2 regions of the Cytobacillus spartinae genome follow, and region 2 is predicted to be linked to the other one. Evidence: riboswitches for the same ligand, from Rfam matches in the RefSeq annotation. Region 2 holds a riboswitch; the other holds the start of a gene.

Region 1 (7,424 bases), on a different contig from region 2:
TATGTACTGCCTCTTGTTGTGCAATAACGGCAAAAATCGCTTTAAAACTAGAATCTGTTACATAATCCATCACTTGACTCATCGTAGGTGTTTGTAAACTGTCTAACGAAGCAAGCTGTGTATTTATCCGTAAGAAAACGTCCTTCTCGGTAGAACTTAAAGAGTCCCACTGTTTAATGTCATCCTGCATATTAATCTCTTGTGCTTTCCAAAAGTTAGATAGCAACGTTTGATATAGGTCATACATTTGTGGATAGGCAATATCGTTCCAATTTAAAAGACCAGAACACTGTCCATTAATTAAACCGGTCGATTTATTTGGATATTCTGGATTTAATAGTTTAATTTTTCTTAAAGGGGTATGGACCGTCATAATATAGGAACCTCCTGTTTGATATTAGCTATGACATGCTTCACATTCTTCGATTTCTGATTGAGAAGTACTTCTCACATAATAAGTTGTTTTTAATCCTTGTTTCCACGCTTCTAAATGAAGGTTCAACAGTTCTTTGGCTTTGATGTCGTGCCTAACGTATAAGTTAAAACTAATAGATTGATCAATATGTCTTTGGCGAGCAGCATTTTGTTTAATACTCCATAGCTGGTCAAGTTCATGTCTAGCTCTTCGGTAATAGTTATAAGTAATATGATTAAGATCAGGTGCAGTCACTTTAAACTTAAAGTTTTTCTTCTCTTCTGCGTATTCAACTGCATAAAGAGGGTCTATTCCGTCAGTCGAACCGCCAATTTTAGCAGTTGAAGAATTTGGAGCAATTGCCATTAGCCATCCGTTTCTGATTCCATTCGTAGCAATTTCCTCTCTTAATTCGTTCCAACGGTTAGAAACATACCCTTTGCGGTCAAAGTACTCTCCCGTTTGCCACTCTGAACCGTTAAATTGCTGATAAGATCCTTTTTCCTTAGCTAGCTCCATGGAAGAGCGAATCGTGTAATAAGCAATTTCCTCATATAAATGATCTGCATATGACACAGCATCATCTGTCTCCCAGTGAATACCTTGTAATGCTAATAAATGGTGCCAGCCGAACGTACCCAACCCAACAGCTCTATATTTTTTATTGGTTCTTTGAGCTTGTCCAACTGATATGGTATTTAAATCAATGACATTATCGAGCATTCTTACTTGAACACGAATTAAGCGCTCGAGTACATCTGCTGGAACAGCCTTAGCTAGATTGATAGAAGATAAATTACAAACGACAAAATCTCCTGGTTTTCTAACAATGACAATATTTCCTTCTCCATCTTCGTATTCCTTCACAATGGTTGTTGGTGACATGTTTTGAGTAATTTCCGTACACAAATTACTGCAGTACACGCTTGTGCGTCCTTTTCCTAATAAATGCTTATTCGGATTTTGACGATTAACTTCATCTCGATAAAACATATATGGTGTTCCTGTTTCTAGCTGAGACACCATGATTCTAGCCATAATCTCCATAGCACGATAGGTCTTACGAGGTAAAAGAGGGTTATCTACAGCTTCTAGGTATTTCTCTGTGAATTGCTTTATGTTAGTTTCATCGTAAAAATCTTCTAGCCCTAATGGGTTTCCGTTTTCATCTTTCCAACCCATTGTTTGTTTCACTTGATGAGGGCAGAATGTATGCCACTCCCCTACACTTCTTCCGTCTTCATCTACCTCTTCTAGTTTTTTCATAAATAAGTCTGGGATGGTGACACCTGTAAAAATGTCATGTGCCTTTCTCCTCTCATCCCCGTTATTTGTTTTTAAATCTAAGAAGCCATTCATAATATCTTTATGGAATACATCTAAATAGATGGCTACAGCTCCTTGTCTTTGGCCTAGTTGATCCACACTCACAGCCGTATCATTAATGAGACGGATCCAAGGAACAACTCCTGAAGAGTTCCCTTTAAATTTTTTTATATCTGAGCCAAGTGCCCGGACTTTTCCATAATAGATGCCAATTCCTCCACCATCTTTACTTAATCTAGCAATGTCCCAATTGTTTAAGTAGATTCCGTCTAAAGAATCATCTACCGTATCTATAAAGCATGATGACAGCTGGCCAAAGCTTTTACCGGCATTTGATAGAGTTGGGGTTGCGACGGTCATGTATAAATGACTTAACGCCCAATAGGCTTCCTTTACATGCTCTAAGCGGTTACTACGATCTTCATTCGCCATTATAGTCATGGCGATGATCATCAAGCGCTCTTGTGGAAGTTCAAATAAATTGCGAGCATGATCTCTCGCAAGATAGCGATCAGCAAATAAAAACAAGCCAATATAATTAAATAAAGTGTCACGATCCGGGTCTATTGCTTCAGCCAATTCGTTTATTTCCTGTTCTGAATAGTTCTTTATAATATCAGGGGAATAGATTCCTTTTTGAGTTAGCAAATTAATAAGCTGATAGAAGTTACCATATTTTAATGAACTCTCATAGTTTCTGTTTAGAGCGGCTTTTTCATAAAGTTCATTTAAATATAAATGAGCAGCAACAAACGTCCAATTTGGTTCATCCATTGCAATACGGTTGAGTGCATAGAAAAGAGCCTGCTGATTCGCTTCGTTCTCTCTACCTTTCAATTCATTCAATCGTTTTTTCAGTTCCGTTGCATCAATTCCAAATTTAGCTGATGCAAGGTTAATCGTTTTAAGCACATATTCATAATTTGCTTGAATCTCTGTACTCATAGTAATTCCCTCCAATAGTAGATTCCATTATGTATTATGCAAAAGGGACGACACGAGTTTACCTTCTTTAGTCAACCTTGTTCGCTTGTTTCATTTGCATAAAAAAAATCCGCTCAAGGTTATTGAGCGGATCAAACGATAACAGCAAGAAGGAGAAGGAAACGTGGAAAACCCCTTTTGTCGCCACCGTTTCATCTTCCCAATCCCCGAGAAAGTGAAACACACTTAAGATAGACAGGTCTCCTGACTTATGCTTCATCCTACTTTAAGCCCTTCCCATACAAGTACCTATTTTCACAATAAGCTTGCTTGTACAGTGGATTGCTTATTTCGTCTGCATTTACAGTTGCGGGGGCAGTTCTGGAAATTCACCAGATTCCCTATTAAGCCTAATGGCATCTAATCTTTAAGGCAAAACACAATATATAGTAATGAAATAAAATATAGTTTCAATATATAGTTTTATGAGATTTATAATAATAGAATATGAATATTTTGGCAAGCTTTATTTTTTGGCTAATTCTCTTTTTAATGAATAGAATTTGAAAAGTATATAGCTACAAAAATGAGGGCAATAATGGTTAAGGAACTAAAGAGAAGTAGGTGACTAACATAATATGAATCACTATCTTATGACTGCAAGTGAATTAATTTTTGGATTCATCATTTTATTTATTGTTACTAAGTCCCTGGGGAAAACACAGTTTTCACAAATTACCCCATTTGATTTTATTTCTGCATTAGTTTTAGGAGAACTTGTAGGAAATGCCGTGTATGATCATGAAGTGAAAATCTTAGAGATATTATTTGCAGTTGTTCTTTGGGGAGTTTTAATTTATTTCACTGAATTAATTACACAGAAGTATAGAAAAACTAGGAAGGTACTTGAAGGCGAACCTAATATTGTCATTCATAAGGGACAAATAAAATATGATACCTTAAAAAGTAGTAGATTGGACATTAACCAACTCCAAAGTCTAATTCGACAACAGGGGTATTTTTCACTTCAAGATGTAGAGTACGCCATTCTTGAAACAAACGGAATGGTTAGTGTACTTCCTAAGCCTGAAAATGATACACCAAAGATGAGTGATTTAAATTTACCCACACAACCCGCGCATTTACCTATTACGTTAATTCTAGATGGAGAGGTATTATACGATAATTTAAAGGAAGTGGGATTTGATGAGAATTGGTTGAAAAAGCAGTTATCTAAACAGGGGGTTACAGAATATAAAGAGGTTCTGTACGCAGAATGGCGAGAAGATTCTCCACTTTATTTAAATAAATATGAAAAGAAATCTGTATAAAAATTGCCCCGAGAGCTTGGGGCAATTTTGTTAGTTGTCGCTTCTCTTAACTGTTACACGACATTCCTTTTCTAGAGGCAGTATCACAGAAGACATATCAAGATCTCCCAAACCTTGTTCAATGGCACTTGAGAATGATTTTTCAGCAAACATTCCCAAATACTCCGTTATCCCTGCCTTATTGAACAAGGGGTTTGCTAGAGCTATATCCTTATGAACATATTTTAAAGCTCCACCAGGATCGAATTGACGGTCTAACACGTATTGTTCCATATGTCTTCTCAAAATTCGACTTTCACCATAGCTTACTTTTAATATATTGTAGAGTTGCTCACTTTTGAGCCCGAATGCAGCTCCTGCTACCATTGCTTCTGAGGCAGCAATTGAATGGACGGCGACAAGATACTGATTAATAAGTTTTGCTATACTTCCTGAACCTGTAGGTCCTAGATATTCAATCGTTCTGCCAATCTTTCTAAGTACAGGCAAAACACTTTCAAATGAAGATTTTTCTCCACCAACCATTATGGTTAAGGAACCTTGTTCCGCACCCTCAGGTCCACCACTTACCGGCGCATCTAGGTATTGAATCCCTTTTTCGTGAGCTTGAGTGGCGATTTGACGACTTGTTTCTACCCCAACGGTTGAAAAATCAAGACAGATAGCTCCTTGACTAGCATTCTCGATGACACCCTCTTTTCCTAGGTATACATCTAGGCAGTCTGATGGCATAGACAGACAACTGCATATAACATCAACATCTTTTGATAAATCAGCGATACTGTCAGTTCTTAAAGCACCTAGCTTTTCTAAAGGTGCAGCTTTTGCAGCAGTTCGATTAAAGACCGTTACATGGTACCCAGCCTCTATTAATCTCTTTACCATCCTTGAACCCATTACTCCTAATCCAATAAACCCGATCTTCACAATAGAATGCCTCCTTTTTTCAGACCACTAACCCAGTTAAAGCTGTCTTCGCTTCTCTCTTTAGGTGTGTACTCTAGACCAATTAACCCGTTATATCCTATTCTTTCTAGTAATTGAAAGACTTGATCATAAGGAATCTCTCCTGTACCAGGTTCATTCCGACCGGGTGAATCGGCAATTTGTACATGGCCAATGAATGTAAAGTTATCTTCAAATGAGGAAAAAAGATCCTCTTGTAATCTCTTTATATGATAAAAGTCGAACTGTAACTTGATATTTGGTAAGCCTATTTCTTTAATGATTCCAACTGCTTCATGAATATTAGACAGAAAGTAATTGGGCATGTCCATACGATTAATCGGTTCAAGTAGTAGATTCATATGGTGCTGAGCTAATTTTTCAGCCGCATATTCTATATTCTTAATAAACACATTTCTAGCTATACTTTCATCTAGAGATGATGGTAAAATCCCTGCCATACAATGAATGTTCGTAACCTCCAAACTCGTTGCATACTCTATAGCTAATTCAACTGATTTTTTAAACTCATTTACTCTATCAGGAAAAATAGCAATTCCACGTTCCCCCGCTTCCCAATTACCGGGAGGGAAATTGATTAGTGCCATTTTCAGATTATAAGTATTCATCTCTTTAATGATTAATTCTGTTGAAATAGCATATGGGAATTGACATTCTACATGTGAAAATCCAGCTTTTTTTGCTTTTTCAAACCGTTCTAATAAAGGTACTTCTGTAAAAATGGTTGAGAGATTGCAAGCTAATCGATTCATGGCTACCTCCAGATTGTGTATGATAAAATATTTAATTGATGAAAGACACTTTACTTCGTGCACCATTCCGCCTTGTCCTTCATCCCCTGTATGAAAGACAATTTGCTTAAGGCACCAGTTGGTATTGTCCTTCAGCAATTCTATGAAAGACATTCCGCTTAACGGACAGTAGTTAAGACTTCTTCTACAAGAAAAGGAGAAATCCTTCTAAAACAGTAGTATCTAAACAAAAATAGACACAACTAAAAGCTGTGTCCAATGATTATGGCTGTACTCGTTCTAAATATAGTTTCTCCTTTTGTCCAGCCCATTCAATCGTAACTTCAATAATCTGATTTCCCTCAACCATGGAGCCACCTTTTGCAGAAGAATGATGTTGAAATACTCTTGATGTTGGGTTTTCAACCGAGCCTCCAGATTCACTAGCGTTAACTTTATAGGTGTAGGTTACCGTTGTATTCCTTAATTCGTCAAGGTTTCCTTTAAATTCTAAAGTAAAGGTGTCTTCTGACTCACTATCATAGGCCGTGGTATCTCCATCTGGATAGAATACTCCTTTCCCATAAAATTCATAAGTGCCTTTCCAATGCTCGCTTTTACCTGAAAAAGTAAAGTCATAAATGACAGCATCCTCCTTCTCGTTAGGAGCCCCACCACTTGAACCAGGGAAAATGAAGTTACGATCTAGGATATAGGATATTGACAGGAATGTAATGAGTAAACAAATAGCTCCACTTAGGACATATTTCATCATGGAGGAAGGAGCACGACGATGTTCAGTTCGTTCCGGTAGCTCATTTAAAGTGATATTAATACGATTTCTAACCATATCAGGTACTTCCACTTCATCTGCCTTTACTTTCCTTTTAAGGTGATGATCAAAGTTTTTATTCTCCATTTTCCAGTCTCCTTTCTTCCATCTCCAGAAGTGATGAGAGTTTGGTCCTTGCACGGTTTAATCTTGACTTCACAGTACCTTCTCTAATCTTAAGAATAGTTGAGATTTCTTTTATGCTAAAATCCTCAAAGTAGAATAGCGTCAGCACTACTCGATGTTTATAATCTATCTTACTTAATGAATCAGATAACTCTAAGAAATAGCTGTCGTTATATCCAGTATCAGGTAATTGTTCTTCTAATGACTCCATGGGAATTACCTTACTTCGTTTTCGAAGTAGGTCGTAACACTCATTGATCAATATTCGGGTTATCCATGTTTTAAAATAAGTTGGTTTCTTTAGTTTGGTTATAGATTTATAGCTTTTAAGAATCGTTTCTTGAATGGCATCTGCACAATCTGAATCTTCTTTTAATATTCCTTTAGATACACGATATAGGGACTGTTCGCAACTATCAATTAATCGTACAAATGCTCTCTTGTCTCCTCTTTGCGCAAGAAGTACATCGTTTTCAGAGACCATTACCATTCCCCCTTTCGACCATTAGACCAATAAGTACTGTAAAAGGTTCCAAAAAGTTTACATTATAAAAATAAAATAAAGAGAACTTACTTGGTCTAGTAAGTTCTCCGATCTGAATTCTTAAGTGTTTGCCAAGATTTCAACAATCTGATCCTCCACAGCTCTCCCCTTTGAATCGTCCATTAGGTTATTGAGGAGAATGGAAAAAATAAGTGTTTTACCATTTTTCGTTTTAACATAACCAGAAAGGGAGCTTACCGTTGAAATCGTACCTGTTTTTGCTTGAACA
Region 2 (7,424 bases):
TAATGCTGCTACGGCTGCTTCGCCCCAGCCACTATTCGGACTAGGATGTCTTCTGGCATCACGGAACAGGATTTCCCATGCCTTCTTGGAACTTATTCTATCTGGTCGATGCCCAACTAACATGATAAAACCTGTAAGTCTGCTAGGAATCCAGTTTACAAGGTCATCCAATCTAGCAGAAGCCCAGCCAAATTCAAGATACTTTTCATTTTTATAGCCAACCATAGAATCACATGTATTTATAGCCCGATACACCATGGCCAGTGGTGCGCCACCTATCAACGCCCAAAAAAGAGGAGCTGTTACTCCATCGCTCGTATTTTCTGCAACGGTCTCAACGGTCCCTCTAACAATTTCTCCTTCTTCTAGATGGTCTGTGTCCCGCCCGACGATGTAGGAGAGCTTTTCCCTTGCCTCTGTTATATCCCCATTCTTAAGTGGGTAATACACTTCCAATGCTGCTTCTTTTAAACTCTTTTGTGCGATGGTGGTAGCAATTATAAAAGCTTCTACCATTATACCTAACACCATATGTACCTCGTATGAAATCCATACGATGAAGCCCGTAATGGTAAAGACCATTAGTAAAACAAAAAGGAGCATAAGCACTCCTTTTATTCTTCGAGATTCTCCTGTATTTAACCTACTTGTAAGGTTTGAAATTAGACTCCCTATCCATCTGACAGGGTGAGGGTATTTGGGTGGATCCCCGATGATTAAGTCTAAAAAGTATGCCAATGTGATAGCTAATAAGTGTGAGATCATAATCCTTGCTTCCTTTTACGGTATTTTACAATGGCCTCTGTTGTGCACTCGTAGATTCCTTTTCCTATTAACTGTCCTAGTGCGGTAATGGGGCCAGCATAATCAAGTAATCTTCCTTTTTGTGTGGAAGCGATGAGAATACTATCCGTTGACGTGCCCGTTGCTATCGTCTTCGTTACAGAATCCAACACCTGTTGGTCCTGCATGACCTTTACTTTCGCTTCAGTAGCCGTCATAATGCTCTGGATAAAAGCTTCTTCTGTTAATTGGCCATTCACAAATAGCCATGTATTTATGGTACCAGGCTTTAGCGAAAAGGCATGCATGCCACCTTTAGAAGCATCAATGGCATTCCCCACTCCAGCTGTTACCACTACCATGACGGAAAAATCATCTTCTTTATAAAGCTTATATGATACATCTGCTAGCATCACAGCAGTCATCATTCCCACTGTTTCAGATGGTTCAAATCCGTGATTCCTTAAATACTCCACCATCTCTACTCGATGATCACTACAATTATAATCCATTCCCACATGGCGATTGACAAACGTTTGATGCCAACCAGTTCCCGAACCAACTACTCCAGAAGACATAGTTCTTAAAGGAATGGGTGATTGAAGAACAATTTTTTCATCAGAAAATTCCAGCAACTCTGGGTTAATGGAGATGGAAGATACCTCTGCATGCTTTTGCCACTCTGGCATAAGGACCATTTGAGGGGCTGGCACCTTCGGATGAGGTTGCTTTTCTATTTCTGTGTCGTATACTTTGTTGATTCGCTCTTCCTTTAAGACCTCGTTAGGCGTGTGGTTAATATTAATTGTACCCCTCTCGAGCAGAAGCAAGCGATCACAGTAAAGACCTGCCAAATTTAAATCATGGAAAATAGAAATGACTGTTAAACCTCGTTCTTTCGTCCACTTTTTCAGAAGGTCTAAAAGTTCCTTTTGATAGGAAAGATCTAAATGGTTGGTAGGCTCGTCTAAAAGTAAAATTTCAGGCTCCTGTGCAAGTGCTTGTGCTAGATATACTCTTTGACGCTCCCCACCAGATAATTCTTGAATGTTCTTATCTTGAAATTCCGCCACTCCTGTTTGGGCCATTACTCTTTGTACGGTGTTTTCATCCTCATCACTCCAAGTTTGAAACCATCCTTTTTGATGTGCATAACGTCCAAGTGAAACGGTTTCCTTCACGGTATAAGAGAAAGCTTGTGAAGAATGCTGCGGGAGGACAGCAACAATTTTCGCAAGTTCTTTCGGTGTGTATTCAGAAAGAGTCTTACTATTTATAGAAATAGAACCATGCTTATATGCTAAAATGCCACTTATCATTTTTAGAAGGGTTGTTTTTCCACTACCATTTGGACCTAAAATGCCAAACAGCTCTCCTTTTTCAACTTCAAAGGAAATATCCTTTAAAATCGACTCGCCTGTATATCCTCCAGATAAATGTTTTACATGTAGCATGTTCGTCACTTCTTTCAGTTTGTCTATGATATTCTTTGAACCTCTTACGTTCTTCTTTTTATAAGTATAACAGCAAATACCGGTGCGCCGACCAATGCCGTGATTACACCAATAGGAAGCTCCGTCGGGGAGATAACCGTCCTAGCAACAAGATCGGCTAATATTAAAAAGCTGCTTCCGGTTAAGATGGAAAGAGGAAGCAAATGTTTATGGTCTGGGCCCCATAATAATCTCGTAAGGTGAGGAATCACTAGCCCTACAAATCCAATCGTTCCGGATACCGCTACAGCAGCTCCGGTTAATATCGAACCTGCTGTTAATATCGTTAATTTTCTTCGTTGAACATTAACCCCTAAATGATGGGCTCGATCTTCGCCAAATGACATGGCATTTAGTTCTTTTCCGTTCAATAGGAGGATGATGGATCCCATGATAAAGAAAGGTAGGATGATTTTAATATAAGCCCATCCTCTCATCGACACGCTACCTAATAGCCATCCGATAATTTGTCTTAACTCTTCACCTGTTAGGGCAATCATTAGAGAAATAAGTGCTCCTAAAAAAGAACTAAAGATAATGCCAGTTAGAATAATCGTTTCCACTTTCATGGACCGCTCAATTTTTTGAGCAAATGCTAATACAAGAAAAATCGTAATAAAGGAAAATAGGATACTTAATAATGGTAATGTATAGGAGCCAATAAAAGGGATAGAAATTTGAAAAAACAGGGTCAGTACAGCCCCTACAGACGCACCTGATGATACACCTAATGTGTAAGGATCTGCTAAAGGATTTCTTAAGAGACCTTGAAAGGCCGCACCCGCAATTGCGAGTGCCGCCCCTACAAGACCTGCTAAAATAACTCGAGGTAAACGTATATTTTGAACGATATTTATATGCATAGGATCAATACCATCTAAAGCTATAAATGGGAATAGCTCAGATCCTATTATTTTTATAATACTCATAATCGGAACTGGCACTGTACCGATTGAAATCCCTAGTAGCAATGAAGCTACTAGGAATGCTAGAGCCAGTAAATAGGCGATGAATTTATTATTGGTTAAATACATCCGGGTAAACAGCCTTTGCAAGTTCCTCTACTCCCTCAATAAGCCTTGGGCCAGTACGGCTAACTAAATCAGAGTGAATATCAACTACTTGACTATTCACAACAGCACTTACATTTTGCCAACCTTCTCTAGTTGTTACTTGGCCAACAGGATCTTCTGAATAATAACCATATGTTGTAACAATTACATCTGGGTTACGCTCAATAATTGCCTCTTGGTCCACTTGTACCCAGCCTTCTTGATCATTAAGAACATTATCAGCGTTGATAATTGTTAACATTTCGTCCATGAATGTGTTTTTCGCTGGACTATAAATCTCTGGAGCTGGTGATACTTCAATAAATACTGATTTTTTTTCAGTCACTTCAGCAGCTTTTGTTTTTATTTCTTCAAGTTTTTCTTTAATGTTTGCAACCAAGGTAGTAGCAGATTCTTGTTCACCAGTTGCTTTTCCAATCATCTCGATTGATTCAAATACTTGATCAAAGTTTTGTGCATCATTTACAACAAGCACAGCAATACCAGAGTCTCTTAATTGCTGAAGACCTTCTGTTGAGTTGTGTGCACTTGAAGCATGTGCTAACACCAAATCAGGTGCTAAAGAAATGATTTTTTCGACGTTCATTTCCATTCCGCCGATTTTTTCTTTATTTGCTGTTTCTTCAGGGTAATTATCATAGTCAGAGACTCCAACTATTTCTTCTGCCAACCCTAATTCAAAAGCAATTTCAGTGTTACTAGGAATAAGTGAAACAATCTTTTCTGGCTTCGCTTCAATCACTACGTCTTCGTCAATTGCATCTTTAATGGTTACAGGAAAAGCAGGTTCTTCTACCTTTTCAACCTGTTCACCAGCATCTTTTTCTTCAACCGGCGCTGTTTCTTCTTCCCCACAACCAGCTAGAATTCCAACTGAAAGCAGCATTAAAAATAATAATGAGTATAACTTTTTCATTTATAAAGCCCCCTGTTTTATGTAGATAAGCTCATACAGATGAGTGTAACCAATGGCTTTTTTATTAGAAAAAAGCCATAAAAAAACATCTCCAATAGGCATGGAGATGTGTATGGATAAGAATTAATACTATTAAAAACATAGTAATTAAAGACTGCCACACACCTCCCTATCCTCGTAGGTTTTTCTGGTGCACTAGAATGAAGGCAGGTCTCCTGGCTCATGGTCATTGCAAGTTGGCACCTTCCCATACGATTGTACAGTGGTATACGTCAGCTTGCTCCCATTTACAGTGGCGGGACCGCGTTGGTTTTTCACCAACTTCCCTATTAAGTCTCATAAAGTTCAAATGAATCAAACTTTAATAAAGACACCTTATTCTGTTCATATGTATGAATTTTTCCGTCAGTTCCGATTATACACTATCAATACGTGAAGATAGCAACCATTTTTTGATAAATTTCTACAATTTTTTCAAGTGCTACTTCCCAGACCCTTAGAAGATAAGTTATTTTCCTCCTCAATTGGACATACTATGTATAAAAGCATTTCTATTAGAAATGAACTTTTAGAAGTTGATGGAGTGGTTGAAATGAACAAAATCGCCGATTTCTGTTGGGAAGGATTAACGTTAAAACATATTTCACATACAGGGATTATATTCTCCTACATTCTATTTTTTAGCGTTGCTTTCATGTTTGAATTATTTTTAATAGGATTGGTAGCGGGTTCTTTATTTTGGTTTAATGAATTTGGACATACACCTAACTTGCTATTTTACATATGCGTGATCACTCTATTGCTTATGATTGCTTTAACGATACCTTTACTAGTAGCAACCGTAAAAAAATTGAAGAATTTATAAAAGCCAAGAATCCATTAAAATAGGTTTCTTGGCTTTTTTCTTTAAGCATTTCCCATAGACTTTTTTAAAGAGATGAATATGCTTTCCACTCTTTAGTTTTCTTATCGAAAACGATTTTGATATCGCATTTTTGTTTTGCGATTCTTTCATATTCTTCGTACATGTCATCCATATTGTTAAAGTCACCAATCACCCAGATGGGGATTTCAATTCTCGCCCGAGATTGTTCGACATCTTTTAAGGAGAGTAAAATCCCTTCTTTCATCAGCGTCTTTAAATTTAATAACACATCTTTGTTTACAGAAGGATACGCTTTCTTTTTCCTTAAGCCAATAAGATTCTTCTCAGGCTTAAGATCACTAAGCTTATCCGCCAGTACATCACCTAACATTCGATAGAAGTCCATCGTATTTCGATAATATACCTTGTTCCACCATCCGTCGTCGTGAGCTAAGTAGACAAAACGATTTCGTAGATGGTTGTAAAAGGGCGTTTTTAAGTGATCCTTAATATGCCCTAAATATAGCAACTCTGCAAGCGTTTGTGGAGGCAATTCGTCAACTCCGTCTATTTCCTCAAAATCCACCCAGCAAAAGTCACCATAATTATAGACAGGCTCCTCAAAAAGCTTGTTTAACCGATCATTTGGTACATACTCTAACAATGTATGTATGTTAAAATCACCACCATCAAACTGGTGCTTCAAAAGAAGAATGTTGTTAAACAGGTCTGATAACGCGCTAGCAAACTCAGCAAACTCAATTCCGTACGATAGAACATATTGATCATTTTCATTGAAGTAAACATAAATAAGATCTCGAACACCATTATTATTCATTTTCAAGAGCAAAAACCTCCGAACATAAGACTTTTAGCTTTTTACCTTAGGCTGTTTTCGCATAGATTGTTGCTATTGGTATATGGTCTCCAACACGGATTCTATGCTGCCTCGTGGAATCTTTCTTCCAAAAAATAAAGAAAACAGCACCATAATCCGTTTAAAAGCAGTGTGAAGAGTACTTAAATAGCAACAAAGTTTACGAAAAGTACCTTACCTTAAGGCTATTTTCATATGATGTGGGTTTCGTACATGTCCTATCCCAATGGAAATAAGGATTAATGCTACTTTTAGCGCTGAAAAGAGCTTTCATACTTACTCAACTCATGGTAACGAGGTGGTTCTAACGCCCAAAAACATATGTCTTATTGTAACAAAAACATCAAAAAATATCTTAAAAATTGTTTCTTTGTAATAAAGAAATAATCATTCCGAAACATGTCTATTTTTAACCATTTCCATCCACCCGAATATTCTTTATAATAATCATGGTTTATTATGTACTGAACATTCCTATTTAACAAAGGAGGGTAAGAAATGATCAAAAATATGACGGAAGATCAAATCACCCTTTATATCATAAAATCTCTAAAGGAAAATCGGAAAAAAGAATTTGAAATCATCACGGATGAGCTACAACCATATGATATTGCTAAAATCTACGAAGAATTACCGGAAAAACATAAAAAACGTTTTTTACTGTTTTTAAATACCGATCTTCTTGCCGATCTCATTCAAGAGCTACAGAAGGAAGAACAAATAGATGTATTAAATAGATTAGGGATTGAAAAAACAGGGAAGGTCCTAGACCTTATGGATAATGATGATTTAGCATCATTGCTAGATGACCTTTCCCCAGAGAAGATAGCGAGCTTATTATCTGGGATGAAAAAAGAAGAGTCTAAAATCGTCCAAGATATTATGAACTACCCTCCTGAGACTGCCGGTAGGCTATTGACCAACCGATTCGTTTGGATAAGAGACAACTACACAGTCCGAGAAGCTGTAGACAAGCTCAAAACGTTTGCTGAGTTCGCAGAAACCATTAACTACTTATACGTAGTTGACCAACATCAAAAACTTGTCGGTGTTGTTTCATACCGGGACATCCTTATGGCTGATGCTCATGAGGTGATTCGGGATATTATGTACGAGCGGGTAATATCCGTGTTAGTAGACACAGACCAAGAAGAGGTCGCTCGTATTATTGAGCGTTATGACTTTCTCGCTGTCCCTGTAGTAGATGAAAAACACACACTGATTGGAATTATTACCGTCGATGATATTATTGACGTCGTCATCCAAGAAGCAAATGAAGATATTGAAAAATTATCCGCAACAGGGAAATCTATTGATTTTGAAACGAAATCCTTTGTCGCTGCCTACAGACGTCTCCCCTGGCTCATATTGCTGTTATTTATCGGGCTGGTATCAGGGAGTATTATTAGCACCTATG

What was found. A riboswitch is a leader RNA that binds a small molecule or an ion and turns the genes downstream of it on or off. The one in region 2 is predicted to bind cobalamin.
Region 1: another riboswitch for cobalamin. It lies ahead of ACFYKX_RS02030 (ribonucleoside-diphosphate reductase subunit alpha); the one in region 2 lies ahead of ACFYKX_RS20425 (ABC transporter substrate-binding protein).

The regions. Positions count from the first base shown of each region.
Region 1 is NZ_JBIACK010000001.1:430,459-437,882, forward strand. It holds gene ACFYKX_RS02025 (ribonucleotide-diphosphate reductase subunit beta) at 1-373, opposite strand, end outside; gene ACFYKX_RS02030 (ribonucleoside-diphosphate reductase subunit alpha) at 398-2,686, opposite strand; gene ACFYKX_RS02035 (hypothetical protein) at 2,754-2,945, opposite strand; cobalamin riboswitch at 2,903-3,105, opposite strand; gene ACFYKX_RS02040 (YetF domain-containing protein) at 3,304-3,996, shown strand; gene ACFYKX_RS02045 (NAD(P)-dependent oxidoreductase) at 4,027-4,923, opposite strand; gene ACFYKX_RS02050 (hydroxypyruvate isomerase family protein) at 4,920-5,714, opposite strand; gene ACFYKX_RS02055 (hypothetical protein) at 5,977-6,612, opposite strand; gene ACFYKX_RS02060 (sigma-70 family RNA polymerase sigma factor) at 6,602-7,135, opposite strand; gene dacB (D-alanyl-D-alanine carboxypeptidase/D-alanyl-D-alanine endopeptidase) at 7,256-7,424, opposite strand, start outside.
Region 2 is NZ_JBIACK010000012.1:90,375-97,798, reverse strand. It holds gene cbiB (adenosylcobinamide-phosphate synthase CbiB) at 1-768, opposite strand, end outside; gene ACFYKX_RS20435 (heme ABC transporter ATP-binding protein) at 762-2,237, opposite strand; gene ACFYKX_RS20430 (FecCD family ABC transporter permease) at 2,282-3,310, opposite strand; gene ACFYKX_RS20425 (ABC transporter substrate-binding protein) at 3,294-4,265, opposite strand; cobalamin riboswitch at 4,453-4,658, opposite strand; gene ACFYKX_RS20420 (hypothetical protein) at 4,858-5,130, shown strand; gene ACFYKX_RS20415 (hypothetical protein) at 5,195-5,968, opposite strand; gene mgtE (magnesium transporter) at 6,506-7,424, shown strand, end outside.